3 regions of the Williamsia sp. Y712 genome follow, and region 3 is predicted to be linked to each of the others. Evidence: riboswitches for the same ligand, from Rfam matches in the RefSeq annotation. Region 3 holds a riboswitch; each other region holds the start of a gene.

What was found. Region 3 has a riboswitch for S-adenosylmethionine ahead of AC1D75_RS24185 (bifunctional o-acetylhomoserine/o-acetylserine sulfhydrylase). Riboswitches for the same ligand answer to the same signal wherever they lie in the genome.
Region 1: another riboswitch for S-adenosylmethionine. It lies ahead of AC1D75_RS20030 (aminotransferase class V-fold PLP-dependent enzyme); the one in region 3 lies ahead of AC1D75_RS24185 (bifunctional o-acetylhomoserine/o-acetylserine sulfhydrylase).
Region 2: another riboswitch for S-adenosylmethionine. It lies ahead of AC1D75_RS06685 (aminotransferase class V-fold PLP-dependent enzyme); the one in region 3 lies ahead of AC1D75_RS24185 (bifunctional o-acetylhomoserine/o-acetylserine sulfhydrylase).

The regions. Positions count from the first base shown of each region.
Region 1 covers NZ_JCAIUN010000003.1:159,693-169,655, reverse strand. The annotation lists gene groL (chaperonin GroEL) at 1-603, shown strand, start outside; gene AC1D75_RS20045 (YbhB/YbcL family Raf kinase inhibitor-like protein) at 614-1,150, shown strand; gene AC1D75_RS20040 (alpha/beta fold hydrolase) at 1,236-2,045, shown strand; gene AC1D75_RS20035 (PP2C family protein-serine/threonine phosphatase) at 2,042-3,241, shown strand; gene AC1D75_RS20030 (aminotransferase class V-fold PLP-dependent enzyme) at 3,238-4,437, opposite strand; SAM riboswitch class IV at 4,526-4,638, opposite strand; SAM riboswitch class IV at 4,830-4,947, shown strand; gene solA (N-methyl-L-tryptophan oxidase) at 5,194-6,324, shown strand; gene AC1D75_RS20020 (glutathione S-transferase C-terminal domain-containing protein) at 6,327-7,229, shown strand; gene AC1D75_RS20015 (LLM class flavin-dependent oxidoreductase) at 7,238-8,413, shown strand; partial or broken gene AC1D75_RS20010 (GNAT family N-acetyltransferase) at 8,398-9,115, shown strand; gene AC1D75_RS20005 (GAF and ANTAR domain-containing protein) at 9,379-9,963, shown strand, end outside.
Region 2 covers NZ_JCAIUN010000001.1:1,419,079-1,429,041, reverse strand. The annotation lists gene tilS (tRNA lysidine(34) synthetase TilS) at 1-53, opposite strand, end outside; gene AC1D75_RS06715 (zinc-dependent metalloprotease) at 32-1,048, opposite strand; gene dacB (D-alanyl-D-alanine carboxypeptidase/D-alanyl-D-alanine endopeptidase) at 1,045-2,367, opposite strand; gene AC1D75_RS06705 (inorganic diphosphatase) at 2,545-3,057, shown strand; gene AC1D75_RS06700 (MarR family winged helix-turn-helix transcriptional regulator) at 3,131-3,625, opposite strand; gene alc (allantoicase) at 3,763-4,788, shown strand; gene AC1D75_RS06690 (hypothetical protein) at 4,836-5,339, opposite strand; gene AC1D75_RS06685 (aminotransferase class V-fold PLP-dependent enzyme) at 5,336-6,139, opposite strand; SAM riboswitch class IV at 6,170-6,285, opposite strand; gene AC1D75_RS06680 (DedA family protein) at 6,353-6,952, opposite strand; gene AC1D75_RS06675 (O-succinylhomoserine sulfhydrylase) at 7,037-8,245, opposite strand; gene AC1D75_RS06670 (rhodanese-like domain-containing protein) at 8,283-8,696, opposite strand; gene AC1D75_RS06665 (Rv0361 family membrane protein) at 8,693-9,196, opposite strand; gene AC1D75_RS06660 (FAD-dependent oxidoreductase) at 9,412-9,963, shown strand, end outside.
Region 3 covers NZ_JCAIUN010000004.1:213,707-223,669, forward strand. The annotation lists gene AC1D75_RS24175 (NADP-dependent isocitrate dehydrogenase) at 1-163, opposite strand, end outside; gene AC1D75_RS24180 (cutinase family protein) at 364-1,890, opposite strand; SAM riboswitch class IV at 2,140-2,249, shown strand; gene AC1D75_RS24185 (bifunctional o-acetylhomoserine/o-acetylserine sulfhydrylase) at 2,306-3,622, shown strand; gene metX (homoserine O-acetyltransferase MetX) at 3,597-4,766, shown strand; gene AC1D75_RS24195 (Hsp70 family protein) at 4,831-6,348, opposite strand; gene AC1D75_RS24200 (DUF3017 domain-containing protein) at 6,526-6,882, opposite strand; gene AC1D75_RS24205 (bifunctional methylenetetrahydrofolate dehydrogenase/methenyltetrahydrofolate cyclohydrolase) at 6,890-7,762, opposite strand; gene AC1D75_RS24210 (SMP-30/gluconolactonase/LRE family protein) at 7,811-8,800, opposite strand; gene AC1D75_RS24215 (pentapeptide repeat-containing protein) at 8,826-9,422, opposite strand; gene AC1D75_RS24220 (tRNA (cytidine(34)-2'-O)-methyltransferase) at 9,571-9,963, shown strand, end outside.

The DNA of each region.
Region 1 (9,963 bases), on a different contig from region 3:
CAAGAGCTGGCGCGAACCGAGAACGAGCACGACCAGGACAACCTGCAACTGCGCATCGCCAGGCTGTCCGGCCGGGTGGCGATGATCCACGTCGGCGCAGCCACCGGCGTCGAACTCAAAGAGAAGCAGCACCGCGTCGAGGACTCCCTGTCGGCAACCCGGGCCGCAATGGAGGAAGGCATCGTCGCAGGCGGCGGCACCGCGCTGATCCAGGCACAGGCGACGCTCGATCTCCTCGAACTCACCGGCGACGCCGCCGAGGGCCGTGAGATCGTCCGTCGCGCAGTGGAAGAACCGCTGCGCTGGATCTCGATCAACGCCGGTTACGACGGTGACGAGGCCGTGCAACGGGTCGCCGACCTTCCGGAAGGGCACGGGTTCAACGCGGTCACCGACACCTACGGCGACATGTTCACCGCCGGGATCATCGACCCGCTGAAGGTGACCCGCTCGGCGTTGCAGAGTGCCGCCTCGATCGCGGCGCTGCTCCTTACCACCGAGACCCTGGTCGTCGAGGAGGTGATCCAGAATCCCGGCGCCATCATCGCTCCCGGATTCGGTGACCTCGCCGAAGGCATGGTCCGACCGTCGAACATCTACTGAACACCGCACCATGACCACCGACTTTGTCGCACCGTCGCCGACGATGCGAGCCCGGCCACGCCTGGTGTTGCGCTCGCCCGAGGTCACCGACGGCGGACGGTTGCGGACCGCACAACGCAGTGGACTACTCGGCGGCGGCGGGCTCGATGTGTCACCGTCGTTGCAGTGGTCGGGCGCACCGATCGGAACGCTCTCCTACGCGGTGACAGCCACCGACTCGCGCGGCCGGTGCCATTGGGCGGTCGCCGATGTCAGTGGTGGGGTGACCGCACTGGTGGTCGACGCCGGCAATGGAACCGGCGAGCGATTACCCAGTCTGGCAAAGCAATTGCGTAACGATTTCGGGATCGTACGGTATGTCGGTCCGTCGCCGGCCCCGCCCGGCCTGCCGGGACGGTTCACATTCACCGTCCATGCGGTGGACATCGGCCGGCTGCCACTCGGCGTCCTCGCCGGATCTGTTCAGCTGCACGAGGCGCTCCACATTCACAGCCTCGGCCGCGCGACATTGACCGCAGCCCACGGATGGACGCCGCCCGCCCACTGACTGCGACGAACCCTACTGACCGGCCCGAACATGCTTCGGCACGGCCCGCCCGCAGGAACACACATCAGGTGCGAAGATGAAGCACGTGAATGTGCGCGCGAAGAACAACGTCAAGATCCTCGGGCGCGAAGACGGGCCGACGATCATGTTGGCCCACGGATTCGGATGCGACCAGAACCTCTGGCATCGGGTGACCAAGCGGTTGGTCGACGACCATCGGGTGGTGCTGTTCGATCACGTCGGCGCAGGCGCCTCCGATCCGGCCGCGTGGGACGCCGAGCGGTATTCGAACCTCGAGACCTATGCGCAGGATGTGCTCGACATCGTCGTCGAACTCGATCTGCACGACGTGGTGTTCGTTGGTCACTCGGTCGCCTCGATGATCGGCGCCGTCGCCGTGGCCAAAGAACCCGACCGGTTCGCCAAGCTGGTATTGCTGACCCCGTCGCCGCGCTATGTCGACGACGAATCCGATGGATATCGGGGTGGCTTCACGCGTGGTGACATCGACGAACTGCTCGAGTCTCTCGAGAGCAACTACCTCGGTTGGTCGGCGTCGATGGCGCCGAACATCGCGGGTAACCCGGAGCGACCGGCGCTCGGCGACGAGTTGACCGAATCCTTCTGTCGAACCGACCCCGAGAAGGCGCTGGTGTTCGCCCGCGCCACCTTCCTGTCCGACAACCGCACCGATCTCGCGCGTGTCACCGTGCCAACCCTCGTGATCGAGTGTGCGCGAGACTCACTGGCACCCCGCCACGTGGGCGCATATGTGCACAGCCAGATCGGGGGCAGCGAACTCGTCACCCTCGACGCGAGCGGACACTGCCCCCAGCTCAGCGACCCCGTGCCCACCACAGAGGCCATCGTGGCCTTCGTGGGTGGCCGTCGATGAGCAAGGACCACGGCGATATCAGGTCACCGGACGTACTCGATGAGAGTCTGGAAGACCTGTACGAGAACGCACCGTGCGGGTATCTGTCGACGTGGCCGGACGGGCGCATCGCAAAGGTCAACACCACTCTGGCGGTGTGGCTCGGATACGACCGAACGTCATTGCTGGACAGGCCTTTCAGCGATCTGCTCACCGCAGGCGGGCGCATACACTACGAAACCCACTTCGCACCGCTACTGCAGCTGGTAGGGGTGCTGAGCGGAATCACCGTCGACCTCGTCGCGGCCGACGGCCGACGACTGCCCGTATTCGTCACCGCGAACGTCAAGATCGGTACCGATGGCACCGCCGTGCTCATCCGCATCACCGTGCAGGACGCACGTGATCGACGCGCGTACGAGAAACAGTTGCTCGCCGCACGGCGCCATGCCGAAGAAGAACGTGCGCGCGTACAACTGCTCGCCTCGACCCTTCAGCGCTCACTGCTTCCACCGTCGTTGCGACCTCCCGACGGCATGGAGGCAGCAGCCCACTACAACGCTGCATCGATCAACGATGTCGGCGGCGACTTCTACGACCTGTTCGCCCTGTCAGAGCACAAGTGGGGGTTCTTCCTCGGCGACGTGTGCGGAAAAGGGGCCACCGCAGCGGCGGTGACGTCGCTGACCCGTTACACGCTGCGCGCTGCAGCGGTGTACGACGACGATCCGATTGCGGTGTTGCACAACCTCGATGCCGTGCTGCATTCGAACTATCACGGCGACGAACCTCGTTTCTGCACAGTGATCTTCGGCGTCCTCACCCGCGCCGACAACGGATTCGACGTACACCTCGCGAGCGGGGGCCATCCGCCCGCGCTGTTGCTCACCGCCGCAGGCCGAGCGCAGTACGTGAGTACCGAGGGCGGCCAACTCGTCGGCATCCTGCGCGCTCCCAGATTTGTCTCTACCCGGATTCACCTCGACGCCGGCGACACCCTCGTGCTCTACACCGACGGGCTCACCGAGGCGCGGATCGGGCCGGGTCCCGAGCGGTACGACGACAACGGTGCGCTGCTCGAGTTCGCGGCGGCACACACCCCGACGTCCGCAGGCCAGATCATCGAGGACTTGCGAGAGTTGCTCGACGGTTTCGGTGCCGGCCTCGAAGACGACACCGCGCTCATGGCACTGAGCGTCCCCCACCCCGGGGTTTAGAGCGTGCGGAGGGCGGCGAGGAGCAGGTCGACGTCCTCGGAGCTCGAACCGAGGCCGAGGCTGGCGCGCACAGCCCCTGAGCCGTGGCCCAGACGGTCCAGAAGCGGATGGGCGCAGAATCGTCCGTCGCGCACCCCGATGCCGTGTTCGGCCGACAGATGGGCTGCCACCTCGGCGGCCCGATGCCCGTCGACGACAAAGCTGACCACACCAACGGCATCGGTGCTGTCGGTGAAGATCTTCAGGGCATGCACGCCCGGGATCTCGGCCAGACCATCGCGCAACCGGTCGGTCAGTGATGTTTCATGGGAAACAACGGCCTCCCCAAGGGATTCGATTTCGACGCAGGCCGCCGCGAGCGCAGCCGCACCCAAGACGTTGGGCGAACCACCTTCATGACGGGCGGGCGCGGGCGCCCACTTCACGTCCTGCTCGGTGACGTTGAGCACCGCACCACCACCGGCGAGATACGGGTCGGCGGCATCAAGCCAATCCCTCAGTCCAACAAGCACTCCGGCCCCGAAGGGCGCGTAGGTCTTGTGTCCCGAGAATGCCAGGTAGTCGATGCCGCAGGCAGTGATGTCCACCCTGCGGTGCGGAACCAACTGCGCGCCGTCGACAGCGATCCGAGCACCGTTGCGGTGCGCAAGATCTGCCAGTTCACTGACCGGCAAGATCTCACCGGTGACGTTCGACGCACCGGTGACCGCCAGCAACACCGCACCGGTCTCTTTGAGTGCGGTCTCCACACGGACGATCGTCGCGGCCAGCGTATTCGCAGCACGGACGACGTGAACATCACTCCACGGCAACAGATTTGAATGATGTTCCAGATCGAGGACGACGACTTTTCCCGGCACGCAGCGAGCCAGGAGGTTCAGCGAATCGGTGGTGTTCCGCGTGAAGATCAGGCAGTGCTGCTCGCCGGCACCGACAAAGTCAGCGACCTGCGCTCGGGCGGTCTCGTACGCCCGCGTCGTCACCTGCGATGCGTAGCCCGCGCCCCGGTGCACACTCGAGTAGGTCGGTAGTAGTCGCGTTATCGCATCGACCACGCTGCACAATGCCGGCGCACTCGCCGCGTAGTCGAAGTTGACGTACCGCGTGGTCGAGCCATCCCTCAGTGGGGCCTGGGTGTCCGAACCCTCTATCGCTGCAAGAGCATTCAGGTTTCGGTTCAGTGTTGCAGTGCTCATATCTCACACCAGCTTCCGGTGTCAGGGATCCCGCACGCACCAAGTTTCGAACCTGCCGATGGAGCAGTTCGGAACTCGGACGGTGGGAGGTCCGCGCTTGCCTGTTCGGGTTCGAACAGGCCAGGTCTTCACCCGGAGCACCCCGCCGCGATGGAGGGTTGCTGACCAGCAAGCCGGGGCTATGCGCTGGTACTCGTGACCGACGACGACGCTAACAGACTTCTTCGGCGTCGTCCATACCCATGTGCTTTAACTTCTCGGCGATCGAAACTCCGCGCATCCATCGGATTTGGGCAGCAGCGTGCGTATGGTTCTGTCCAACAGTTGAAATCCCCTGGCCCGGACACGCACATACGGTGCCCGGATTCGCCTGGTGGACAACAACTGCCCTGTGTCAACGAGTATCAGCGCCAAGTTCCAGCTTGCTGGTCGGCAACCCTCCACCGCGGCGGGGTGCCCTGGATGAAAGACACGGTCCCAGCCTTCACCGGCATGGGACAAGCGCGGGTTTCACGCAAGCGAGCCCGAAGAGATTCCCGGGAGCTTGATGACCTTGTTCAACGCACCACGCGGTCGAATCCTGAGCATCTGCCGGGCCCATTGCATGTGCAGCAGTTTCAGATGTTTCAGGTCGTCGAAACCGGCACTGCGGAAGTGTTTTTCACCAATCCTCGAAGCGAGGACACCAGGGCCCCTGTTGGCGTCGATACCAACAATCGAGGGGCTCACCGAACACAACAGAATCGAGGTCACGATATGAGTTCCGTCAAGGTCGACACCGTGGTTGTCGGTGGTGGCGCGATAGGTTCGGCCGCCGCCTGGCAACTGGCGCGCCGGGGTGTCGAGACCGTGCTGCTCGAACGATTCACCCCCGGCCACACCAACGGCGCCTCACATGGCGCCTCCCGCATCTTCCGCACCTCCTACGCCGAGCGCACCTACGTCGCGCTCGCGAGGGAAGCGGAAGGACTCTGGGCCGACCTCGAAGCCGAGTCCGGGACGCAACTGCTCACCGTCACCGGCGGCGTCGATCAGGGATGGACTCCGTACCTGTCCCAGATCGCAGATACCCTCGCCGACCTCGGACTCGTCCATCATTGGCTCGAGCCCGACGAGGCCTCGCAGCGCTGGCCCGGAATCAGATTCGACGGCCGCGCGTTGTACTACCCCAACAGCGGGCGACTACATGCAGACAACGCTGTCAGCGCACTACAACGCGGCGCAGCAGCTCTCGGTGCAGAGGTTCGACACGAATCGCAGGTGATCTCGATCGACGTCACAGACGAGAACTCGGTCACCGTGCGCACCGATGACCAGGAGTACGTGGCCCGACGTGTGGTGGTGGCGGCAGGCGCCTGGGCGACGAAGCTGTTGTCGGGCATCGCAGCGCTGCCACAGATCACCGTCACCCAAGAGCAACCCGCACACTTCGTACCGCGTGACCAGGACGCCGAATGGCCCAGCTTCGGGATCTTGCATGACCCGGACGGACCGAACGCGCCCGAATTCGGTGGTGTGTACGGCTTGTCTTCGGGTGCCGAAGGCATCAAGGTCGGCTTCCATGGAACCGGACCCGTCGTCGACCCCGACCACCGCGATTTCACGGCGGAACCACGGCAGCTCAAGGCCCTGCAGGAGTACGTCCGTCATTGGGTGCCCGGCGTCGATGCCGACGAACTGACCCCGATCAGCTGCACGTACGCGACCACGCCCGACTCCAACTTCGTCATCGACCGCCGCGGTCCGGTTGCGGTCGCCGCCGGATTCTCCGGACACGGCTTCAAGTTCGTGCCCGCCATCGGCCGCCTCCTCGCCGACCTCACCGCCGACAAAGATGCCCCCGAGTTGTTCTCATTCCGTTCCCACTCCGCAGAAAAGGTTGTCTAGCCATGTCGAACTTCGCCAGCCCAGCCGATACCGAGACTTACGGCGAGTACACGATCACTCGCGAACCGGACGACACCCGACCGGTGTATCGATTCGCCGGACGTATCAGCGGCGACGGATCCACGCCGTACCCGGCTGTCTCTGATCGCTATCACGTCTATTCCGGCTGGTTCTGCCCGTGGGCTCAGCGGGTCACGCTGGTCATCGAGCTGGCCCGCCTCACCGATGCGATCAGTGTCAGCTACGTCGACGGTGCCCGCGATGCCCGCGGGTGGGCATTCCGCGAAACCCACGGCCCCGACCCGGTGAACGGCTTCACCCTGTTACGCGATGCCTACGACGCCACCGAACCTGGCTTCGATGGCCACGTGTCGGTCCCCACCCTGTGGGATCGCGAGACGAAGCAGGTGGTGAGCAACACGTTCGACACGCTCGACGCCGATCTCGCGACGCAGTATCGCCGTCAGGTCACCGGCGAGTTCGACCTCTACCCAGAGGACCTGCGCCCGCAGATCGACGAGTTGGAAGCCTGGTTGCGAGCTACGGTCAACAGCACCGCACACGTGGCGACCGGAACCGGTTCGGCCGCGCAGGAAGCCGCGACCACTGTGTATCAGGCATATTCAGAACTCGACAGCCGCCTCGCGGGGAGTCGATACCTCTTGGGCGACAACGTGACTCTGGCCGACGTCCGGCTCTGGGTGACGCTTGTTCGGCACGATGCTGCGGCGGCCAGGGCCGGTACCCGGCGTCTTGCCGACTTCCCGAATCTGTGGCGCTATGCCCGAGACCTGTACTCATTGGACGCATTTCGCGCCACCACCGATTTCGCGTCGTTCGGGGGTTCGGACGCCGTAGCCGGTGAATGGCAGTCGCCGATCACGTCGTCCGCAGCAGCTCACTAGGAGTTCCCATGGCCCCGCCCATCCCCCTGTCGGTTCTCGACCTTCTGCCCCGTTCCAGCGGGTCGGACAACACCACCGCAATACGCAACGCCATCGACCTGGTCCAGCGCGCCGAACAATTCGGATACGCCCGCTACTGGTTTGCCGAACACCACACGAATCCGGGGGTCATCGGTTCGTCGCCCGCTATCGAGATCGCACTGATCGCAGGGTCCACCTCGACCATCCGGTTGGGTTCGGCCGGAGTGCAATTCGGCCATCGGACGCCGCTGGCGACGGTCGAGGAGTTCGGTCTGATCAACACCCTGTACCCGGGTCGCCTCGACCTCGGTATCGGACGATCCATATCTCGCCCCGCCCCGGAAACGACAACGGGATCGGAATCGGTGACCGAAGTCGCGGCAAAGAATTATCTGTCGGCTCGCGGCGGCGGCGCCCACACCGAAGACACGTACACACCCAATGGTCTACTCCTGCCGAAGATCTACAACATCGCCGGCGCGTTTGCGAGTAAGTCCATCACCCACCTACTCGATCTGCTCCAGCAACCCGGCGCGTACGCCCCGACCTATGACGAGCAGATCTCTGCTGTCCTCGCCCTTCTCGACGACACATATGTCAGCCCACAAGGTCTTCCCGCGCATGCCACCCCGGGAGATGGTGCTGACGTGCAGGTCTGGATCCTCGGCGCCTCTGGTGGATCCAGCGCCGCCGTCGCAGGGTCGAAGGGCCTGCGCTTTGTTGCCAGTTACCACCACAGCCCGAGTACGGTCATCGACGCCGTCGACGCCTACCTGGCAGCATTCCAACCGTCGGCGGATGTCCCGGAACCGTATATTGCAGTATCGGTGGATGCGGTGATCGCCGAAACCGACGACGAAGCAGCCGAACTGGCCAGTGGATACGCACCTTGGGTCCGCAGCATCCGGCGCGGCGAAGGTGCGATCCCGTTCCCGAGTCCGGCGCAGGCAGCTGCGATGGAATGGACCGACGACGACCGCGAACTGGTCCGCGACCGGGTGCTGACGCAATTTGTCGGATCACCGTCCACCGTTGCCGACAAACTCGAGGTCCTGCGGGACGCCACCGGCGCCGCCGAGCTCTCGATCACTACCATCACACACGACCACGCGGCGCGGGTGCGCTCGTACGAACTCATCGCAAAGGAATGGTTCAGCCGGTGACAGCTCAGACCACACCGGACACCGGCGTACTCGATAATGCCATGTGGGAGAGCCTGATCGGCGCCCATCTGCACCTGAGCGAGGGCACCACCCGCGCTCGCCGCTACCTCCCGACGATCTCCCCGTTTGTCGGGGTCGGCGATCTGAGCGATCCGCAGACGTGGACTGATCTCGCCGAGCTGATCGGCCCCGGACAAGAAGTCGCGCTGCCGGTCGAGGTGACCGACCTACCCGATGGCTGGGAGGTTGCCATGAGCGGCCCGGGCGTCCAGATGGTTGCCACCGACACGCTGAAGCCGAGGCCCGAACCCGAGGCAATCCAGCTCGGCGCCGACGATGTCCCCGACATGCTCGCATTGATCGACCGCACCAAGCCCGGGCCCTTCAGCCCCGAAAACATACCGACTCGGAACATATCTCGGGATCCGGCGCGAGGGCCGGCTCATCGCGATGGCCGGCGAGCGCCTCCATCCACCGGGATGGACAGGGATCAGCGCCGTCTGTACCGACGCCGAGTTCCGCGGCGAAGGTCTGGCCACCCGCTTGGTACTCGCTGTCGCCCACGGCATCTACGCCCGCGGTGAGACTCCGTTCCTCCACGCTGCGGCCGACAACACCAACGCCATCGAGCTCTACAAACACCTGGGCTTCCGCCTGCGAACCAACATCACCTTCACGGTCGTGCGCTCCCCCGGCAACTGATCAAGGCATCGAACACCCGCCGACACAAGCGTCTGGGCTGTCGACGGGGGCCGGCTGTACGATCCTTGTCGGGGTACTGTCCAGCTCCAAGCGGTCACCCTGTGACCGCTGACAAATGATGACGTGGAGGTTCCTCTGGAACGGGGGCTCCCACGTCGTCGGGCTTCACGGTATCCGGCGCCTTGTGGCGGCGGATTTGTTTGGGGCAGGGGCCTACCGACCTGAACTTCACCACCCTGCAAGAGGCGTAATGGAGTGAGCAGATGGACAGTCCACAAGATCATGTCGAGTCCGGCATTCATGACCAGATCGCGCAAATGGCACGCGATCTGCATGGGTCGCGGGATCACCCGATAACCGCAGATCAGGTACTCCAGGAGGTTACCGAGGCATCGGTGGCGCTGCTACCGAGTGTTTCTCATGCCGGGATCACCTTGATCAGGAAGTCCGACCCCGGCAGCGAAGCCGTACTCGAATCAGTTCTGGCCAGTGGTCCGGTTCCCGCGCAGGCCGACGCGTTGCAGCACGAGCATGGTGAAGGCCCCGCGCTCGACGCGATTTGGGAGCAGTACACAGTTCGGATCAACAATGTCGAGACGGAACAGCGATGGCCGAAACTGATGCCGGCTCTGTACCACCAAACTCCGATTCGATCGGTCCTATCACTTCAGCTCTATACCAAGGGACACGAACTCGGAGCTCTCACCCTCTATGCCGAGGTTGCGGATGCGTTCGACGCCGACACCGAAGACCTCGCAGTCGACCTCGCCACGCACGCTGCCATCGCTTTGGCCGCTGCCCGCAAGGGCAAGCAGTTTCGCAGCGCACTCGCCTCGCGGGACATCATC
Region 2 (9,963 bases), on a different contig from region 3:
GCCCTGGTGATCTCGGAGATCGCCCCGGAGTTCACAACACGCGATCGATCCACGCCCGAGGGGTTTCGATCTCAGCGGGCCTGGGCATCGTCTCCGGACCCGTCCAGATCGCATTGAAGCGGGTCATGCCGACCGTCTCGACCACTTCGTCCACAAACGCCTTGCCCCGCGTGTACTGGGCGATCTTCGCGTCCATGCCCATCAGCGTGCGCAGCAATCGCTGCACCGGGTTCTGCGGCTTGGCCCGACGCTTGTCGAATGCGGTGCGAATCCGGTCGACGGTCGGCACCTTGGCCGGGCCCACCGCATCCATCACATGGTCGGCGTGACCTTCGAGGAGCGTGCCGAGCATCATCATCCGGCTGAACGCTTCGTACTGCTCCGGGGACTGCAGGAGCTGCATCGCGCCGACGATTCCTTTTTCCCTCGGGAGATCGCTGCGGAGCGCCGAGCTGATCCGCGACACCATCTCACCGGCGGACTCGGTGTCCTCGGACGTGAGCGCCTCGACGTTCGACTGCATGTAGTCGCGCAACCAGGGGTTTGCCGAGAACTGCACCCGATGGGTCACCTCGTGCAGGCACACCCAGAGCCGGAAGTCCGCCGGTACCACCCGCAACCCACGTTCGACCGCGATGATGTTGGGCGTCACCAGCATCAGGACGCCGTCGTGTCCACTGATCGGATCCGGGGTGAATGGGTCGTACTGACCCAGGATGGCACTCGACAACAGGGCCAGCAATCCACCGGCCTGCAGACCCGCGATTCGTCCCGTCACCCCGGGCTTTTCGTCGGGTTCACCGGGGTCGAGCATCGCCGACATCGACAGCGCCGCCGCCTCGATCCATTCACCGCGGTCGAGCACCCGCGCTGCGGGCACCGGAAGTCCGTCGGCAAGCCCGGTGACCTCCCGAACCGGCACTTCGGACGCCACTGCCGACGCCGCCAGTTCGCTGCGGGCGGCATCGGCTGTGTAAGCCGTGGTCAGCGGACCGGACCGGGCGATCTTCTTGCCCACCGACGCGGCGAGCTGCCAATCGATACTCATCGACAACCGCAATCACGCAAGGTCGCGGCGACCGCGTCGAGCGCGGGCCGGGCCTCGGACGGCCCGGTGCCATTGGACATCAGAGCAAAACTGAGCACGCGTCCTTCTTTCGTCTGCACCACACCGGCCAACGCACTGGCGACCGTCAATGTTCCGGTCTTTGCGCGGATCCACCCGGCACCGTCGACGTTCTCGAGAACAAAACGCTCCGCCAGGGTGCCGGTCGCACCGGCCACCGGCAGCATGTCCAGCAACGGCCGCAGCTTCAGCTGGGCTGTGCCGGCTCCGGCACCGGTCACCTTGTCGAGCAACCCGGCCGAAATCCGGTTGTCCTCTGATAGGCCGCTGACGTCTCCGAAGACCGTGCCATCCATGTTGAAACCGTTGTCACTCAGAACTTTTCGAACAGCCTCGATACCTCCGGCCAGCGTCGGCCTGCCACCGATCGCCTTGGAGATCTCGATGGACGTGGTCTCGGCGAGCACGTTGTCGCTGGCACGCATCATGTCCCCGAGCCGGGTCACCAGGGGCGCCGACGTGACGGTGGCGATCACGGCACCGCCGGCCGGAGCGGTCGCCTGGACCACGGGGTTCTCGACGCCGAGCGCCGCGGCCAGCGCCGTCCCGGCGGCCAATGCCGGGGTCGGGGTCCGCGGCGAGTCGATCTCCAGCGGATCGATTCGTCCGGAATCGGCGATGAGCGATTCGATCGGTGTGATGTTGCCGTCGGCGATGTCCACCGGATCCCAACTCGACGCCATCGTCGGACCGGAGAAGGCACCGGTGTCGACCGCCACCGAGGTGACATCGATACCGGCCTTCTCGATCTGATCGGCGAGCGCGGCGATCCGCGGGGCATCGGTGAAGAACGTCTGTTGCCCTTCGGGCTGCGCGGAAAGCGTCGGGTCGCCCGCTCCCACCAGGATCACCTGTCCGTCGGCACCGGCAACCACCGTGGTCGAGATCCGCTGATCGTGCGGCAACGCCAGCAGGGCGGCCGACGTGGTGAGGATCTTGATCGTCGACGCCGGCACCATGGGGCGGTTGGGGGTCTGCGACCAGAGGGTCTGCCCGGTGAGCGCATCGGAGACCTCACCCGACAGATCACCCAGACCCGGGTTCGACAACACCTCCGTCAGGGCGGCAGCGATCCCGGCCGACGTGGGTAGTGGCGCATCGGTGGCCACCGGACTGATCTGCGGGACAAGCGACACCGGCGACGGCTGCGCGGAGGCACCCGCAGGCAGACTGTTGTGCTTCTCGTCCACACGCAACGCGATGACGAGCACAATCGCCGCGACGACGATCAACACAACCACCGGTAGAAGCGTCCACAGGAGCCCCTTGCGACTCGGCGAACTGCCTGGCACGAATTACCTCCGGTCGAAGTTCTTGCCGCGCGCGGCGGGCACAGGTCTCCACAGTATCGTTGAGTCGATTTGCTGACCGGCTACCGGAGAACACTTTGGGTAGGCAGAACACACGAGGAGTACAACGTGGACTTCGACGTCACGATTGAGATCCCCAAGGGACAACGCAACAAGTACGAAGTGGACCACGAGTCGGGAAAGATCTATCTCGACCGGTACCTGTACACATCGATGGGTTATCCCGCCGACTACGGATACATCGACAACACCCTCGGCGAGGACGGCGATCCCCTGGACGCCATGGTGTTGCTCCCCGAGTCCGTCTACCCCGGCGTGATCGTCCGGGCCCGCATCATCGGCATGTTCCGCATGACCGATGAAGCCGGTGGCGACGACAAGCTGCTGGCCGTGCCTGCCGGTGATGTCCGCTGGGACCACATCCAGGACATCGGCGACGTCGACGACTTCGAACTCCAGGCGATCGCACACTTCTTCGAGCACTACAAGGACCTCGAGCCGGGCAAAGACGTCACGGCCGGCGGCTGGACCGGCAAGGCCGAGGCCGAGAAGATCGCGCAGGAAGCGATTGAACGCCTGGCCTCGCAGCCGCACGAGGCGAACGAGCCGTCTCGCGGCTGATCGTCCACACAAACACCGAAGGGCCCGACTCGCATCAGCGATGTCGGGCCCTTTCGGTTTGTGTGGGGCGGTCTCAGGACCGGGCGCGGTCCGCAGGCGACTCGTTGGCCTCGATGAGGCTGCGTTCTGCAGAGCTGACGTATCTCCCGAGCAGTTCGGTGAGGGTCTCCACGTCACCGTCATCCCAATCGGCCAGCATCGTCTCGAGTTCCTCGGCCCGCCGGGTTCGGAAATCGGCGACCCGCTGCGCACCGGTTTCGGTGACCACCAGGATGGTGGCCCGGCCGTCACGCGGATCGGCCTCGCGCCGCACATAACCGAGTTTGACCAGCTGGGCGACGTGACGACTGATGGTCGACGGGTCACTGAACAGTGCCTCGGCCAATTCACCTGAGCGTGCCGGCGCCCGATTCAGCCGAAACAGACAGTGGTAGGCCGCAGATTCGACAGCGTCGTCCGCGGTACGCCATCGCGTTGCCGCCAAACGGTCACGAACCCGCAGGTGCCTCGCCAGGACCTCCATGAGATCCGCAATCTGATCGTCTCGCGACGGTGTCTCCTCCGACATGATCCTTCTCAAAGTTCAACGAGTTTCGACATGCAACTAGTTGTTGCGTGAGAGTATGGCCCTCGCCGCGGAGCTTACGCAAGAACCCACCGCCGACGAGTCGCACCCGATCCACCGTGCCACTAGCCTGGGGAGTCGTGACTCCATCCCCGCCGAACTCGCGCCCCCATTTCACCTCGATGCCAGACTTGGCTCTACGCGCTCTCGGCGGCGCGGTCCTCTGGACCAATGACGACCTCTTCGCCGAGGCCGAGAACCTCATCAAGACGCCCGCCGCCGAATATCAACCGGCGACGTTCGGACACAAGGGTCAGGTCTATGACGGCTGGGAGACCCGGCGACGACGTGAAGCAGGCGTTGACCAGGCCATCGTGCGCCTGGGCGTACCCGGCATCATCTACGGCGTCGTGGTCGACACGTCCTGGTTCGTCGGCAACTACCCGCCGTACATTTCGGTGGAAGCTGCTGCGGTCGAAGGTATTCCGACCACCCAGGAGCTGCTGGAAAACACGAAGTGGCAGACGATCGTCGATCGCGTGGAGGTCAACGGCGATACCCAGAATCCGTTCCGGGTGGACTCCAAGGACCGCTTCACCCACGTGCGGCTCACCATCCATCCCGACGGTGGCGTGGCGCGATTCCGCGTGCACGGTCGCGGCGTCCCGGATCCGAAGTTCTTGTCCTACGGACACTTTGACCTGGCCGCACTCGAGAACGGCGGCATGATCACCGCCTGTTCCAACATGTTCTATGGCTCCCCGAACAATCTCCTGATGCCCGGCCGGGCCCGCACGATGGGCGAAGGCTGGGAGACCTCGCGTCGACGGGACGACGGAAACGACTGGGTCCAGGTCAAATTGGCCGGTGAATCGACGATCGGACTCGCCGAACTCGACACCAGCTACTTCCTGGGAAATGCGCCGGGGTCGGCGACGATTCGTGGCCGAGACGGCGAAAACGGTGAGTGGTTCGACGTTTTGGGCCGATCGCCCCTGCAACCCGACACCCGTCACCGGTTCCTCATCGACGTCGATCGACCGATGACCGAGGCCCGCCTCGACATCTTCCCCGACGGCGGCATGGCAAGACTGCGGTTGTACGGCTCGCTGACCGAGGATGCTCGCGCACGGATCGTCGACCGCTGGGAAAACGGCGAGAGCTGATCGACCGTTCCCCTCACCACGCCTGACGGCAGGCGTGGTGGGCGGGATCAGGCTGCCGCAGCCCGCTCGAGCAGTCCGGGCAGCACCTGATCGGCGATGAGTTGCGCCGAGCCGGGCCGATCTCCTGTTCGTCCCTGGTCGAGGGGCCGCAGGATGACCGCATCGGCGACCTCGGCGGCGTAGACGTCGACAATCAGCGTCACGAGTCCGTTGGCGGTGCCGACATAGCGCACGGTGTCGCCGAATCGCGACTCCCCGAGCCGGAGGAGCTCGGCCCGAGCGGTGGCCGCATCTTCGGCGATCACCACGTCGATCTCCAACGCCACCAGCAGATCCGCGGGATCCTCGCCGAGGTCCTGCCATCCGGCGCGCAACGCAGCCCGCTCCTTGATGCCGCCCCGCAGGTCCGGCTGGCGGATCCGACGGACCGCCGAACTCCGCGCATCGGCCGGACGGCGCCCGCTCCAGGCGATCGGGTGGTCGTCACCGTCGATGGCAACCAGCAGTTCGGGACGCGTCCGTGGGGTGGCGGCGCGACTGGTTTCGGTCATGACTTCTCCTGCTCGAAAACATTCTCGGTGATTGAGTTCAGTTGCCGGGCAAGCTCATCGATGCTGGTGCCGGCACCCCAGCGGATGACTATGGGGTCGGGGTGGCCCGCAACGGTCAGCGAGGCGATTCCCACCCGGTCCCGGGCATCGGGCCACAACTGGAGCCGGCGGATACCTGGAATCCGAGCCACCTCGGCGTCGAGCCACTGCGACAATGCCTGCTCATGGCGACCGACCCACTCGTATCCGAGGTCGGCGAACGCGCTGGCCGGGGAATGACCGGGACTGATGGCGTCGGCACAGTCGGCGAGCCAGTCGCCGCGACCGACAACCACAGCCGGGCCCGCTACGGACCGGCCGGACAACACCAGGTAGTCGATTCCATGGCTGGTGAGGTTGACGGCCCGCCGGGTGACGAGCTCGCTACCGTCGATGAGCAGTCGCGCGCCGCGTCGATGCGCGATCGCGGCGAGTGGGGGCAGTGGCAGAACTTCGCCGGTGGCCTCGGCGATTGCGGGGACGATCAGGAGTGCGGCAGGCCGACGTTCGAGTTCACTATCCACCGCGGCAAGGGTGGTCCTCAGATCGACCTGCGCAGGCATCACACGGTGAGCACCGTCGGTGGTGGTGGCCGCGAGGTCGGCGTCCAGATCGAGTGTCAGGACGTCGCCGGGTGCTACACCGGCGACCAGTGCGACGGCCTCGGCGAGATCGGACGCGAACAGAACTCGATCGGTCGGGCGTGCCTTCACTAACCGGGCGATTTCTTCCCTGACATCACTGGTGGAGGAGCTTGTCACCCGCATCCCTTCGGATCAGGACTCCGCCGGAGTCCGCGCTTGCCGCCGTCCGAACAGACACCGGCCAGGTTGTCACCCGGAGCACCCCGCCGCGAATGGAGGGTTGCCGGCCAGCAAGCCGGGGCTTGACGCTGACACTCATCACCGATAACCACATTGCAGCGCATTTGATTTCCGTGTCAAATGTCGAACCTCTTTAACCCGGCGTGAATGTTATTCCGCGCTGGCAGAGGACTTTTGTGACCTACTCCGGTGTCGCCACCAGCGAAAGCCGAAGTAGGTGAGCATGAGCGCTCCGGCACCAACTGCCAGATAGAACATCAGCGTCGCCCCGACCGTCTCGCCCACCGCATATCCGACGATGCACACCGCGGTCACCCAGACGACCCCGCCGAACACGTTCGCGAGCAAGTATTGGCGCGTGGGCATCTTGCTCATCCCGGCCACAAACGGGGTGACCGTGCGGACATATCCAATCCAGCGCGCGCCGATCACGGTGGCGACCCCGCCGTGGCGGATGAGTTCCTCGGCCTTTTGCCAGCGTTCTTGCCCCACCCACCCACCGAAGCGGGTTTCGGTGATGCGGCCGCCCGATCTGCGGCCGATGGAATAGCCCGTCCAGTCACCGAGTACCGCCGCAACGCACGCACCGACTATCAGCCACACGATGTTGGTCTCGCCGACGGCGGCAGCCACGCCACCGGCGAGCAGGATCGTCTCACCAGGCATGATCAGGCCCAGGAGCGCGGCCGCCTCGCAGTAGATGACGATGAAGACCACGAGGTACACCGCCCACGGCGGCGTTGACTGCACGATCGAGATGACCCAATCCGCCAGGGAGTGAAAGATGCCACCCTCCTTCTCCGATGACGACCTCGGTGGAGTCGTGCGACTCCCCTACAGGGCCCTGTCCAGATCCTTCAACAAATCATCCACACCTTCTAATCCGACCGACAGCCTGACCAGCGAATCGGACAACCCGATCGCGGCCCGGCCCTCGGGTCCCATCGCGCGGTGGGTGGTGGTGGCCGGGTGCGTGATCAACGACTTCGAGTCCCCGAGATTGTTCGAGATGTCGACGATCTGCAGACCGTCGAGCAACTCGAACGCCCGCGCCTTTCCGGATGCCGCGCCCGTGTCGGCGAGTTCGAACGTCACCACGGTGCCACCACCCGACATCTGCTTTTTCGCCAGATCATGCTGCGGATGTGATTGCAGGAACGGATATCTCACCCGCGCCACCCGCGGATCGGCTTCCAGGAATTCGGCGATTCGCAGTGCCGCGGCAGTCGAATGGTCGACCCGCAACCGCATCGTCTCGAGTCCCTTGAGCAACGTCCAGGCGTTGAAGGGGCTCAGCGCCGGACCGGTGTGCCGCATCAGGGTCTGCACCGGACCGTCGATGTACTCCTTGCTCCCGAGCACGGCCCCACCCATCACCCGGCCCTGGCCGTCGATGTGTTTGGTGCCCGAATACACGATCACGTCGGCACCGAGCTCGAGGCCACTCTGCAGGAGTGGGGTCGCAAAGACGTTGTCCAGCACAACCTGTGCACCGGCGGCGTGGGCGAGTTCGCAGACACGCTCCACGTCGACCAGGGTCTGCATCGGGTTCGACGGGGTCTCGAAGAACACCGCGTCGGTCGGCTTCGACAGTGCCTGTTCCCACTGTTCGATGTCTTCGCCGTCGACAAAGACGGTTTCGATGCCCCAGCGGGGAAGGATCTCGTTGCACACGACAAAGCACGAACCGAACAGGCTGCGCGCCGCCACCAGCCGGTCCCCCGCCTTGAGCAGCGCACCGAGCGCCACAAAGACCGCCGCCATGCCACTGGCCGTGGCGAAACACGCCTCGGCACCCTCGAGCTGACGGAGCCGCTCCTGGAACATGGCCACGGTCGGGTTGCCGTAGCGGGAGTAGACGAATCGCTGGTCTTCACCGGTGAAAGCCCGCTCGGCCGCAGCTGCGGACGAATAGACGTACCCCGAGGTCAGGTACATGGCCTCGGAGGTCTCGTCGAAACCGGACCGCATGAGGCCTCCGCGCACAGCGAGGGTCTCGGGCGAAAGTCCCTCGGGCAGCTTGGCGTTCAACTCGTCCTCCATCGTGCGCAATATGTTGTCTTGAATCTTCTCGCCGGGGTCACGATTGTCGCCACGGGAGGCCGGTTGCCTTCCATCCGGCCGCACCGCGATGTCCGTCCGGATCGGTCGCACCCTCGAAACCGTCGAGGATGTTGTACGCCTTGGCCACCCCGTCGGCGGTCGCGGCCTCGGCTGCACCGATCGAACGCTGCCCGGACCGGCAGAGGAACACCACCTGCTGGTCGTCCTGGACACCGGCTTCACGCAGCTGCCCCACGAAATCGGCGTTGCGGGCACCATCAGGAAAGCTGACCCATTCGATGAGGATCGCCTTCTTGGAGATACCGGACAGATCCGGTACGCCCACGTAGCTCCACTCGGCCTGAGTCCGACAGTCCACGAGCACAGACGTCGGATCCTCGTCGAGGATCTTCCATGCCTCCTGGGGGGTCAGATCGCCTGCGTAGCTCATGCGCACACCTTCCAGTTGCCGTCCTCTTTGACCAGAACAATAGGGGTGATGGTGGTTTCGCTCTTCTGTTCCCGGAACCAGTGCACGTTGGCCGTGGCCCGATCGCCGTTGACGACGGTCTCCGAGATGTTGCCGACCTCGATCTTGCCTTCGGCATCACGCGCGGCGCGGTACTCGGTGGTGAACTCTTCCTGGGTCGGGAAGTCCGCGGACTCGAGCTCGGCGGTACAGAAAACGGCACGGTAGCTCGTGTAATTGATCGCGTTCTGGGCCGTGTAGTAGTCGTTGACGGTGTGGGTGACTTTCGCCTGGTCCGTCAGCCGATCCTCCGCCGGGCGAAGTACCTGCATGAGGACGATCGCACCGAGGACCACGACCATGATCGCGGCGGCCACAAGGAACGGCCAGATTGTCCGTCGCTCGTCGTCAAAAACTTCTGGTTCTGTCTCTTTGCCCCCACCCGACCGCTTACGGTCGGCTGCGGAGTCGCTTCCTGCCATGGCCGCGAGCTTATCGCTCGTATTTGCCCGACCTGCCACCACCGTGAGACGGTTAACAAGATTTTTGGTCAGCCAACCCTTACTTGACTGACCATCAAACCCACGTTTTTGGTTCCGGCCAGGTCCAGCGCCTACCGTGGGGAGGAAGTAGCCACCCCAGGTCCGCGTCGGTGACGCCCGCCTGAACTCTCCGCACGAGAAAGCAACTGCGACTCATGAGCGATCAGAACCGCCCGCTTCGCGTGGCCATCATCGGTGCCGGCCCCGCCGGTATCTATGCCGCCGACGCATTGATGAAGTCGGACAAAGCCAAAGACCGTGGTGTCTCGATTGATTTGTTCGAGCGGATGCCTGCCCCGTTCGGGCTGATCCGGTATGGCGTGGCCCCCGATCATCCCCGGATCAAGGGCATCATCACCGCCCTGCACAAAGTGTTGGACAAGCCACAGATCCGGTTGATCGGCAACGTCAACTTCGGCAGCGACATCGCCCTGGAAGACCTGCAGCAGATGTACGACGCGGTGATCTTCTCCACCGGCGCCACCGACGACCGCGCCATGCAGATCCCCGGCATCGACCTCGACGGTTCCTACGGCGCCGCCCAGTTCGTCGCCTGGTACGACGGACACCCAGACTTCCCCCGCACCTGGCCGCTGGAAGCGGAGAAGGTCGCCGTCATCGGTGTGGGCAACGTCGCACTGGACGTGGCGCGCGTGCTCGCCAAGACCGGCGACGAACTGCTGCCGACCGAGATCCCGGCCAATGTC
Region 3 (9,963 bases):
GGTCGTCGGTACGGTCACGTTCCTCGATGCCGAGGTCGTAATACTCCAGGTTCAGATCGAGGTAGGGGTGGATCAGCTTCTCTTTGATGAACTGCCAGATGATGCGGGTCATCTCGTCGCCGTCCAGTTCTACGACCGTTCCTTCGACCTTGATCTTGCCCATATGGCTACGCGTCCTCCTCGACGATGTGGGCCCTGCTTCGGGCGCCGCCTCGTGCGCCGGCGCGCGCCTGCACCCAAACATGTTCAACCTAGTCCGGCGGGCAGGTATCTCGCTCACCGAGCACATGCAAATATAACGGGCGTACTGCTTGCCAGCATACCCATCACCGGCGGGTCATGGGGGTCGGCGCAGAGACCGGCTCACGGGGCGGAAGCGAGATCCGCGGACAGGTCAACGAGCGTTGTATCGGACGCGGCAGGCTCTTGGGACACCGGTTGCGCCGAAACAGCCGGCTCCTGATCTGCCGCGGAATCGGCGGCGTCGTGGCCGCCGTCATCGACACCCAGGTCCGGCTGCGAGGTTGCCGGACCGCTCCACACCGGGGCGTCGGCGAACACATCAGCAGGTCGCACGGCCGACGGGGTGCCTTCCGGCGCCCGGTGCCTGCCCGGCACCGAAACGGCGGCGACAGGCGTCTGCACGTGATCGACGGTCGGCGCGGCGAGCACCTCGCCGGAATCGCCGGAATCGGCGATATCCGTGGTGCGATCGTCCAGGCCCGCCCCTCCCTCGGTGGTCGCACCGAATGCCGCAACCGCCATGGCTCGCACCGTCGGTGCCGCGATGAACCCGAGGTCCGGGTCGCGGTGGTCGAGGACGGCGTCGATCACCGCGATCCAGTCCCGAACGAAGTTCTCCGGATACCGGATGATGCTGACCGCGCTCCCGAAGATCGCGGCCCATGCAGTCGGATCACCGGACAGCGCGTCCCGGATCGCGTACAGATCGGTCAGATATGCGCCGTGCCCGAGCTGCGGCAGCGCAGGCAGCAATCCCATGATCGCGCGTGATATCGGCTGGATGACCGCCAGTTCGGCATAGGGAAAATCGAGGATCACCGGGCGCAGCAGGTTGGGTAACCCGACCTGTGCCAGCACGATGGTCAGTGATGGATCGGCGGCGATGAAGACCACATCGGCACCGTCGGACTCTTTGATGACAGTGACGCCGTCGGTACCGACGGATGCGCCTGGCCCGGCCGCCATGATCGGGCCGTAGTTCTGGTGTTTGACGAAGAAGCCCACCAGCGCATCCAGCGCCCCGATGGGATCTCGCCGCAGATCGGGTAGGTCACAGATCGCGTCGCCGTCGATACAGACCGAGTACACCGCAATGTCGCCGAAGTCGCCGTCGCGCGAACCGTCGAGTATCGCCCCCGGATACGCATTGATGAGGTTGACCTCGGCTCCGGCACCGGAGTTCGTGCCCCGTCGCCGTGGGTCGGAATAGAGCTCACCCGACACTCCGACCGAGGTCACGCCACCGGCCTTGCCCGCCGCGATGTCGGTCAGTACGTCACCGGAGATGCGGGCCCCCTGTGAATAACCGACGATGACAACCGGTTTGTCCTGGCAGTTGGCCTGATAGGTCGCCACGTCCCGGGCGAGCGCGGCCTTTCCGGTCTCGATATTCGCGTCGTAACTCTGCGCACCGAGTGGCCAGAAGGTCGCCGGGTAGTCGACCCGGTTGATCACGTAGCCCTGGTCGGTGTACCTGGTCTCCAGGCCCCGGGTGTGCAGGTGGTTCGGATCATCGGTGCCGGCCACCACGAACACTCCGCCGTCACCGCAGTCATACGGCGCTGACTCGGCGGCGAGCCCCGGAGCGCTCCCGAGGAAACCGAGCACCGGCAGCGCCGCCGCCGCAGCACCGGAGGCAAGCGCCACCGCGCGCCGATTGGTCCGTTTCGAAACAACACGACCACGCCTCGTCTGAACACCCACAGCAGCCCCAGTTGTTTCGAATTGCTAACTGCCTCAGGCAATTCAAGGCGATGCACTGAAGTTACGACAGGTATTGACAATGACCAATCGCGTGAACGTAGTACAGAGCGGACTACACGATGGCGAATCACAGAATCTCCCTGCGCTGAACGCTTTTTTGCACAGGAAGCGCGTGTTATATCCTTTTGGCCAGGTCCTGAGTGTCAGCGACAAGCCCCGGCTAGCTGACCGGCAACCCTCCAACCGCGGTGGGGTGCTCCGGGTGACGACCAGGTTGCGGTTCGCCGCGGCAAGCGCGGGGTCCGAAAGGTCGGACCCTCTAATTGGATGTCTAACGACCAAGAAAGAGAAGTCCTACATGTCTGACACCGACGTCAATCCGGCCGACAACTGGAGCTTTGAAACCAAGCAGGTCCATGTTGGCCAGAGCCCGGATTCGGCAACCTCCGCCCGTGCCCTGCCGATCTACCAGACAACGTCGTACACGTTCCGCGACACCGAGCACGCCGCCAACCTCTTCGGTCTGGCCGAGCCCGGCAACATCTACACCCGCATCATGAACCCCACCCAGGACGCCGTCGAGCAGCGCATCGCAGCCCTCGAAGGTGGCGTGGCGGCTCTGCTCGTCGCGTCGGGTCAGGCCGCCGAGACCTATTCGATCCTGAACATCGTCGAAAACGGCGGTCATGTGGTGTCGAGCCCCCGCCTCTACGGCGGCACGTACAACCTCTTCCACTACACGCTTCCCAAGCTCGGTATCCAGGTCAGTTTCGTTGATGACCCGGAAGACCTCGACAGCTGGCGCGCGGCCATCCAGCCCAACACCCGCGCCCTGTTCGGTGAGACCATCTCGAACCCGAACAACGAGATCCTCGACCTCCCCGGCATCTCCGCCGTTGCCCACGAGGCCGGCCTGCCACTGATCGTCGACAACACCGTCGCCACCCCGTACCTGATCAACCCGCTGGAGCACGGCGCCGACATCGTGGTGCATTCGGCCACGAAATACCTTGGTGGACATGGCACCGCGATCGGCGGCGTGATCGTCGACGGTGGCACCTTCGACTGGCGCGGCCAGCGTGACGGTGTGGACCTGTTCCCCGGATTCACCACCCCGGACCCGAGCTACCACGGTGCGATCTTCGCCGACCTCGGTGCTCCGGCCTACGCCCTCAAGGCCCGCGTGCAGTGGTTGCGCGATACCGGTGCCGCCATCTCGCCGTTCAACGCCTTCCTCATCGCCCAGGGCCTGGAAACCCTCAGCCTGCGGATCGAGCGCCACGTGTCGAACGCCCAGAAAGTGGCCAAGTACCTGGAGGAGCACCCGCAGGTGGAGTCAGTGGCATACGCCGGACTCGAATCCTCACGCTGGTACAAGCGAGGCCAGGAATTGGCCCCGCGTGGCCAGGGCGCGATCATCGGCTTCGAGATCGCCGGCGGCGTGGACGCAGGCAAGAGGTTCGTCGACGCACTGGTCCTGCACAGCCATGTCGCCAACATCGGTGATGTGCGCTCGCTGGTCATCCATCCCGCCTCGACCACCCACTCCCAGCTGATCGCCGAAGAGCAGCTGGCCGCAGGCGTGACCCCCGGACTGGTCCGGTTGGCTGTCGGCATCGAGAACATCGTCGACATCATCGCCGACCTCGATGCAGGCTTCGCTGCGGCCAAGTGAGGTGAGTATCGACCCGCACACGCCACCACGAACTCATCCGGACTGGGAATTCCTGCCTGATGGGCAGCTGACCAGTGTGTCGGTCGGCCCGATTTCGCTGGACAACGGCGGACAGATCGAGAATGTGACCCTGGCGTTTCAGCGCTGGGGCACACTCTCGCCCACCCGCGACAACGTTGTTCTGGCACTGCATGCCCTGACCGGCGACTCCCACGCAACCGGACCCGTCGGTCCCGATCAGCCCACCCCCGGTTGGTGGGATGGGCTGATCGGTCCGGGCGCCGCGGTCGACACCGACGAGTGGTGTGTCATCTCGGCAAATGTCCTCGGCGGATGCGGCGGTTCCACCGGCCCGGCATCACTGGATTCCGAAGGTCAGGTGTGGGGTTCACGTTTCCCCACCATCACCGTTCTCGATCAGGTCCGCGCCGAGGTCGCACTGCTCGACGCACTGCAGATCGATTCCGTCGCAGCCGTCATCGGCGGCTCGATGGGTGGCGCCCGCGCTCTGGAATGGGTCATCGGCTACCCGCAGCGAGTGCGGAGCGGCTTGATCCTGGCCGTCGGCGCTCGCGCATCAGCTGACCAAATCGGTACGCAGACAACACAGATCGCGGCAATCAAGGCCGATGCCAACTGGCAGAACGGCGACTATCACGGTAGTGGTCGAACACCCACGTCAGGTCTTGGCATTGCCCGCCGCATCGCGCACATGTACTACCGCAGCGAACCCGAACTCGACCAGAGGTTCGCCAATCTCCCTCAGGGACAAGAAGATCCGTTACACGGCGGCCGTTACGCGGTGCAGAGCTACCTCGAACACCAGGCCGACAAGCTTGTCCGCCGGTTTGATCCGGGTAGCTACGTGGTGCTGTCCGAGGTGCTCAACAACCACGACGTCGGACGCGGACGCGGTGGCGTCGAAGCCGCCCTGCGGAGCTGCCATGTACCCGTGGTGGTCGGTGGCATCGATTCCGACAGGCTCTATCCTCTGCGTCAGCAGATCGAGTTGGCCGAACTCATGCCCGGCTGCGTCGATGGATTGCACGTGGTGCATTCCGCCAACGGTCACGACGGATTCCTGACCGAATTCGACGCGATCTCAGACCTTCTCAAGAAGACTCTCGTCCTCGCGCGTGGCTGATACCTCCACCTGACCGGCTCGGCCCACGTGGCAGTCGGTCAGGTGCGGCGGCACCGGAACATCGTCAGGTTGCGGGCTGCGAAGTAGGCACAGTACCCGACGCCGGATCTCCGGACTGCGGTGCATCAGACGGCGATGAACCCGAGGGGGCCACGAGCGCCGGCTGTGACGGCGCCGCGCCCTCCCCCTCCTGCGGCTGAGCGGGTTCGATCTCCGGAGTCGGTTCAGGCGTGGTTGATTCCGGTGGCGGTGGCGGTGGAGTCGACGGAGACGACGGGCCCACCTTGGGTGGCCAGGTGAGGCTCGGCAGCGGGAACGGGATCAACGACGGGCTCAGGGTCCTCGTCGGCGGATCCGACGACGACGTTGGTGGCGGCAATTCGGTTGTCGCCCAGCCGAGTTCGGGGTTTCCGCCGGCAACCGGCGGTGCCATATCCCACGTGGTCCGCGTCGGAATCTGCGTCGGCGTGGAGGTCACCTGCGCGTTGGTCGTCGTGGTTGTGGTCGTGGTCGTGGTCGTTGTCTGCGGCGGCGCTTCAGCGATCACGGACGGCGACGCCGGGGGCTCCGGGACCTTGTTCGGTGTCGACGGGTTGCCTGCGAGCGACGATCCGACCGCGTACACGGTCATCAACGCTCCCGCGAGCAATGCACCGAACATGGCAAGCGGCGCCGCCGACAACCAGTCGCGGCTGCGCCGGCCACCGATGAAAGCGAGTCCGGCAGGCCGGATGCTCGCGGCGGCCAGCCGGGCCGCGCCGGTGGCCGCAACCGATTCCGGGCCGTGCGGAAGCACCGCTTCGACGCCGACCTCATCGGTGATGAGGTCGCGGACCAGCGGAATGTTGGCGACACCACCGATGAGCACGACGGCGTCCGGACGGGAGACCGCCGTGTAGTCGGCGACCTCTGCCGCCGCCGCCTGCGCCATCGGCCGGATGAGAGCTTCGAACGCCGATCGGGTCACGGTGCCGGCATCCGACGAGCCACCGACGGTCAGGGAGGTCGACTCACTGACCGACAGTTCTTCTTTTGCGGTCCGGCAGGCGCTCAGCACCGTAGACCTGCGACGTCCGCGCAAGCGACCATTGGTGGCGTGTTCCTGCATCAGCAGAGCATCGAGCTCGGCGCCCGAAATCGCCTCGCTCCGCCTCAGGTCACTGACCCGTCCAGTCGCCGGATCAAGTGTGTACGTGCTCATTCCGGTGTCGCCGAGGTCCACGACGACCACTGAGGCAAACCGGCCGATCTCGCCGGTGGAACCCAATTGATGGGCCACAGCCTCTGTTTCGGCGATCAACTGGATCTGCCGCTTGGCACCGGTGCCACGAGAAGCGATTTCGCGGGCGTGCTCGTCGGTGCGGTACGCGACGCCGATCGGCCCGACCTTGCTCCCGCGGTCCTGCGCGGTACCCAACATCAGATCGATGCCGGAGTTCACGCGGCCCGCGCGGGTCAGACCATCGGTGAGGTCGACGTCGATGACGCGGTTGATCGAACTCTGGCGACCATTGTCATCGGTCGACAGCAGGACACAGTGGATCATTCCACTGCCTGCGGACAAACCCAGTGACGTACTCATGGTCCTCATTCCGATCGCTATCGCTCGGTTGGGGCCCAGATGATGCCGATTTCACACCCCTGATCCATTCACTGCCGCTGTTGGACAGTTCCCCTACTGCCATTGTCTACGGCCGCGCCAGTACTTTTCGGCACGACCAAAGTCAACAGACAATTACAGCAACGGGAACCATTGTAATCAATCTGTGCCCAAAGGGTCGATCGAGGTCGCCAACCAGAGGATGGCGACACCGACTACCACCATCGACGACACGTCCGCTACACGTCCACGAACCTCGAGGAGACCGGCGCGTGATGTCGGCAATATCGCCCGGAGAAGCGCCGCAAGCAAGGCGGCCGAACCGAGAACGAAGGTCCCTCGACGCCAGCGGTCGAAGATCAAGAAGATCGCGGCCACCACGATCAGCGCCATGACGGCGATGAAAGGTATCTGGACCAGCACCGTCCGCAACTGCCGGACGCGATGAAAGCGACGGGCGCGCGCACGCCGTGCGCTTGTTGCTGCCCCCTCGCCCGCGGCCGACCTGCTGCTCATATCCGGGTCAGCTTCGCGACAACGCGGATTCGGCGCGCTCGACGACATTGGCCATCAGGAACGCTCGGGTGAGCGGTCCGACACCACCGGGGTTTGGTGAGACATATCCGGCGACATCCCACACCGCGGGGTCCACGTCGCCGACCAAACCTGCATCCGTTCGACTGACACCGACATCGACAACCGCGGCTCCGGGCTTGACCATGTCGGCGGTGATGAGGCCGGCCACGCCGGCTGCCGCGATCACGATGTCGGCGCGCGAGACCTCGGCGGCGAGGTCCGCGGTGCCGGTGTGACACAGCGTGACAGTGGCGTTCTCGGTCCGGCGGGTGAACAAGAGCCCGATCGGACGTCCCACCGTCACGCCGCGGCCGACGACAACAACATGGGATCCGGCAATCGGCACGTCGTACCGCCGCAGCAGATGCAGGATGCCACGCGGGGTGCACGGCAGCGGAGCATCGGACGACGTCCCCGAGCCGTCCAGCACAAGCCGGCCCAGATTGATCGGATGCAGGCCGTCGGCATCCTTGGCGGGGTCGATCCGCTCCAGCGCCGCGTTCTCGTCGAGATGCTTGGGCAGCGGCAGCTGGACGATGTATCCGGTGCAGGCCGGATCGGCGTTCAGGTCGTCGATGACCGCGTTGAGTTGCTCGGTGGTGATGTCGGCGGGCAGATCCTTGCGGATCGATGCGATGCCGAGTTTGGCGCAATCGTTGTGCTTGCCACGCACGTAGGCGTGGGAGCCGGGGTCTTCACCGACCAGCACGGTACCGAGACCGGGAACGATCCCGGCGGCGCGGAGCTTGTCCACCCTCTCTTTCAGGTCGACAAAAATTTCGTCACGGGTGGCTTTTCCGTCCAACACAGCTGCACTCACGACACCCATCATTTCAGGTCGCGGCCGCAGGTTGTGCAGGCCATGGATCTAGCGGGTGTCGAAGCACGCGATCTTCGACGATCCGATACCCGAGATCCACACTTTGCCGCCGGTCTCGACCACTCCGGTGCTCTGGCCGAAACCCGGGACATGTGCCCGATGATCTGCGATAACACGACCGCTGGGCAACTCGATCTCGAGCAGCCACAGCGGGGACACCGGCTCCGGCAGAAAACGATCCGGCACCTGCCAGATCAACCTCCGCAGCCATGGATGCCCGGCAAGCAACGCCAGCGGCCGGCTCCGCATACCCGCCATCGCCAGCCACATGCGCTGTCCGTCGCGACTCAACGACGCGTTGTCCGGATATCCGGGAAGCCGATCGATGAGCATCGACTGCTCCCCCGTCGCGGGATCGTAGGACCGCACCCGGTGGTCACCGGTTTCGGCGATGAACAGGAGCCCGGAGTGCGCGACGATCCCGTTGGCGAACTGCAGGTCGTCCAGGACGACGGTGGCGCTCGGCCGAAGATCGTCGTCGAGGTCCACGCGGATCAGCCGTCCGGTCGCCGAGTGCTCGATGATGTCGGCTTTGTAGTGGTCGTAACCGAACCGCGTGGTGGACTGACTCACGTACAGCACACGCGGCCGCGGATCGGTGCCACCGGTGTGCTCGGTCACGATCACGTTGGAACAGAACGTCAGCCGATGACCGTCCACCTCGTCGAGGATGGTCTCGATCACGTGGGTGTCGAGGTCCATCTGCAGTAGTCCACGTTCGCTGTCACAGATGAGCAGTCGCCTGCCAAGCACTTCCATACCGAGTGGTCGCCCGCCCGTGGTGGCAACCACCTGCCAGCGCCCGGTGTCGGGATCGATGCAGATGATGTCACCACCGATCGCCCCGGTCCATATCCGCCCGCGGCCGTCGACGACCACATCTTCGGGTGAGTCGGATTCGATATCGATGACGGTGATCTCGGGTTCCTGCGGCTCCGGCCAGCCATCGGTCGTCGCAGGGGTCGACGTCCAGCGCACCGGGGAGATCGATGGCTTGCTCAGGTCAGCCTCCGATGTCGAGTCCGTGTGCTGCCGCGAATTCCATCGCCTGCCCGTGGTCGACGAGTGAACCGGTGACTTTGGCCTGCAGCCAGAGCATCGGATCTATTCTCGCACCACGCAGATTCGCCTCACCGAGTTTTGTGCCGATCGCACGGACACCCGACAGGTCCGACCCGGCCAGGTCGGCGCCGGTGAGATTCGAATCCGACAGGTTCGCCTCCCGCATCCGGCAACCCCGCAGGACAACACCCGAGAGGTCCAGGCCACCGATGGACGTGAGTGAGAGATCGCTGTCGATGATCTTCATCGGCCGGACCCGCGAGTTGGTGATGACCGATCCCAGCAGACTGCAGTCCCTCATCTCGACCTTGTTCAGGTGTGTGCGTTCGAAGTGGCAGTTGCGGAACGCGCTCGAGGAGTGTTTCGAGAATCCGAGGTTGGCACCGGTGAAGTCACAATCAGTGAAGGTCACTGCACGAGTGGACAATTCACTCAGGTCGGCTTCGACGAAGCTACAGCTGACAAACTCCCGGTCTTCCCAGGTCTCCCCTGAGAAGTCGGCATAGTCGAACTGTTCACCCTGCGCCACATCAGTCATGCCCCATGTCTACACGGGCACACCCGTCCACCCAAACGAGCCAGAAAATACGAAGACGAGCCACTATTTGTGGCTCGTCTTTGCAAAGGCGGGTCGTTTTGCGACACCCATCGGTGGGGTCGATGCGCCGGTACGGCAAGCTTGGCGAGTGTTCAGAATGCTATTTCACGAACCATGTATCCCACCCAATACCGGAAATGCGATCAGACTGGCCGCCAACACCGGTTGTGAACTCCACCTGGTCGAACCACTCGGTTTCGACCTGTCCGAGCCCAAAGTCAAACGAGCCGGGCTCGACTACCACGATATGGCGACGGTGAGTGTTCATTCCGATCTGCTGGCGGCGTGGGGCGCACTGGCACCCAAGCGGGTGTACGCCTTCACCGCCCATGCGGACACCTTTTACACCGACATCAAATATCAGCCCGGCGACGTCCTGCTGTTCGGCCCGGAACCCACCGGACTATCCGCCGAGGTCTTGGCAGACCCCCACATCACCGAGACCGTCCGCATCCCGATGCTGCCCGGACGACGCTCCCTC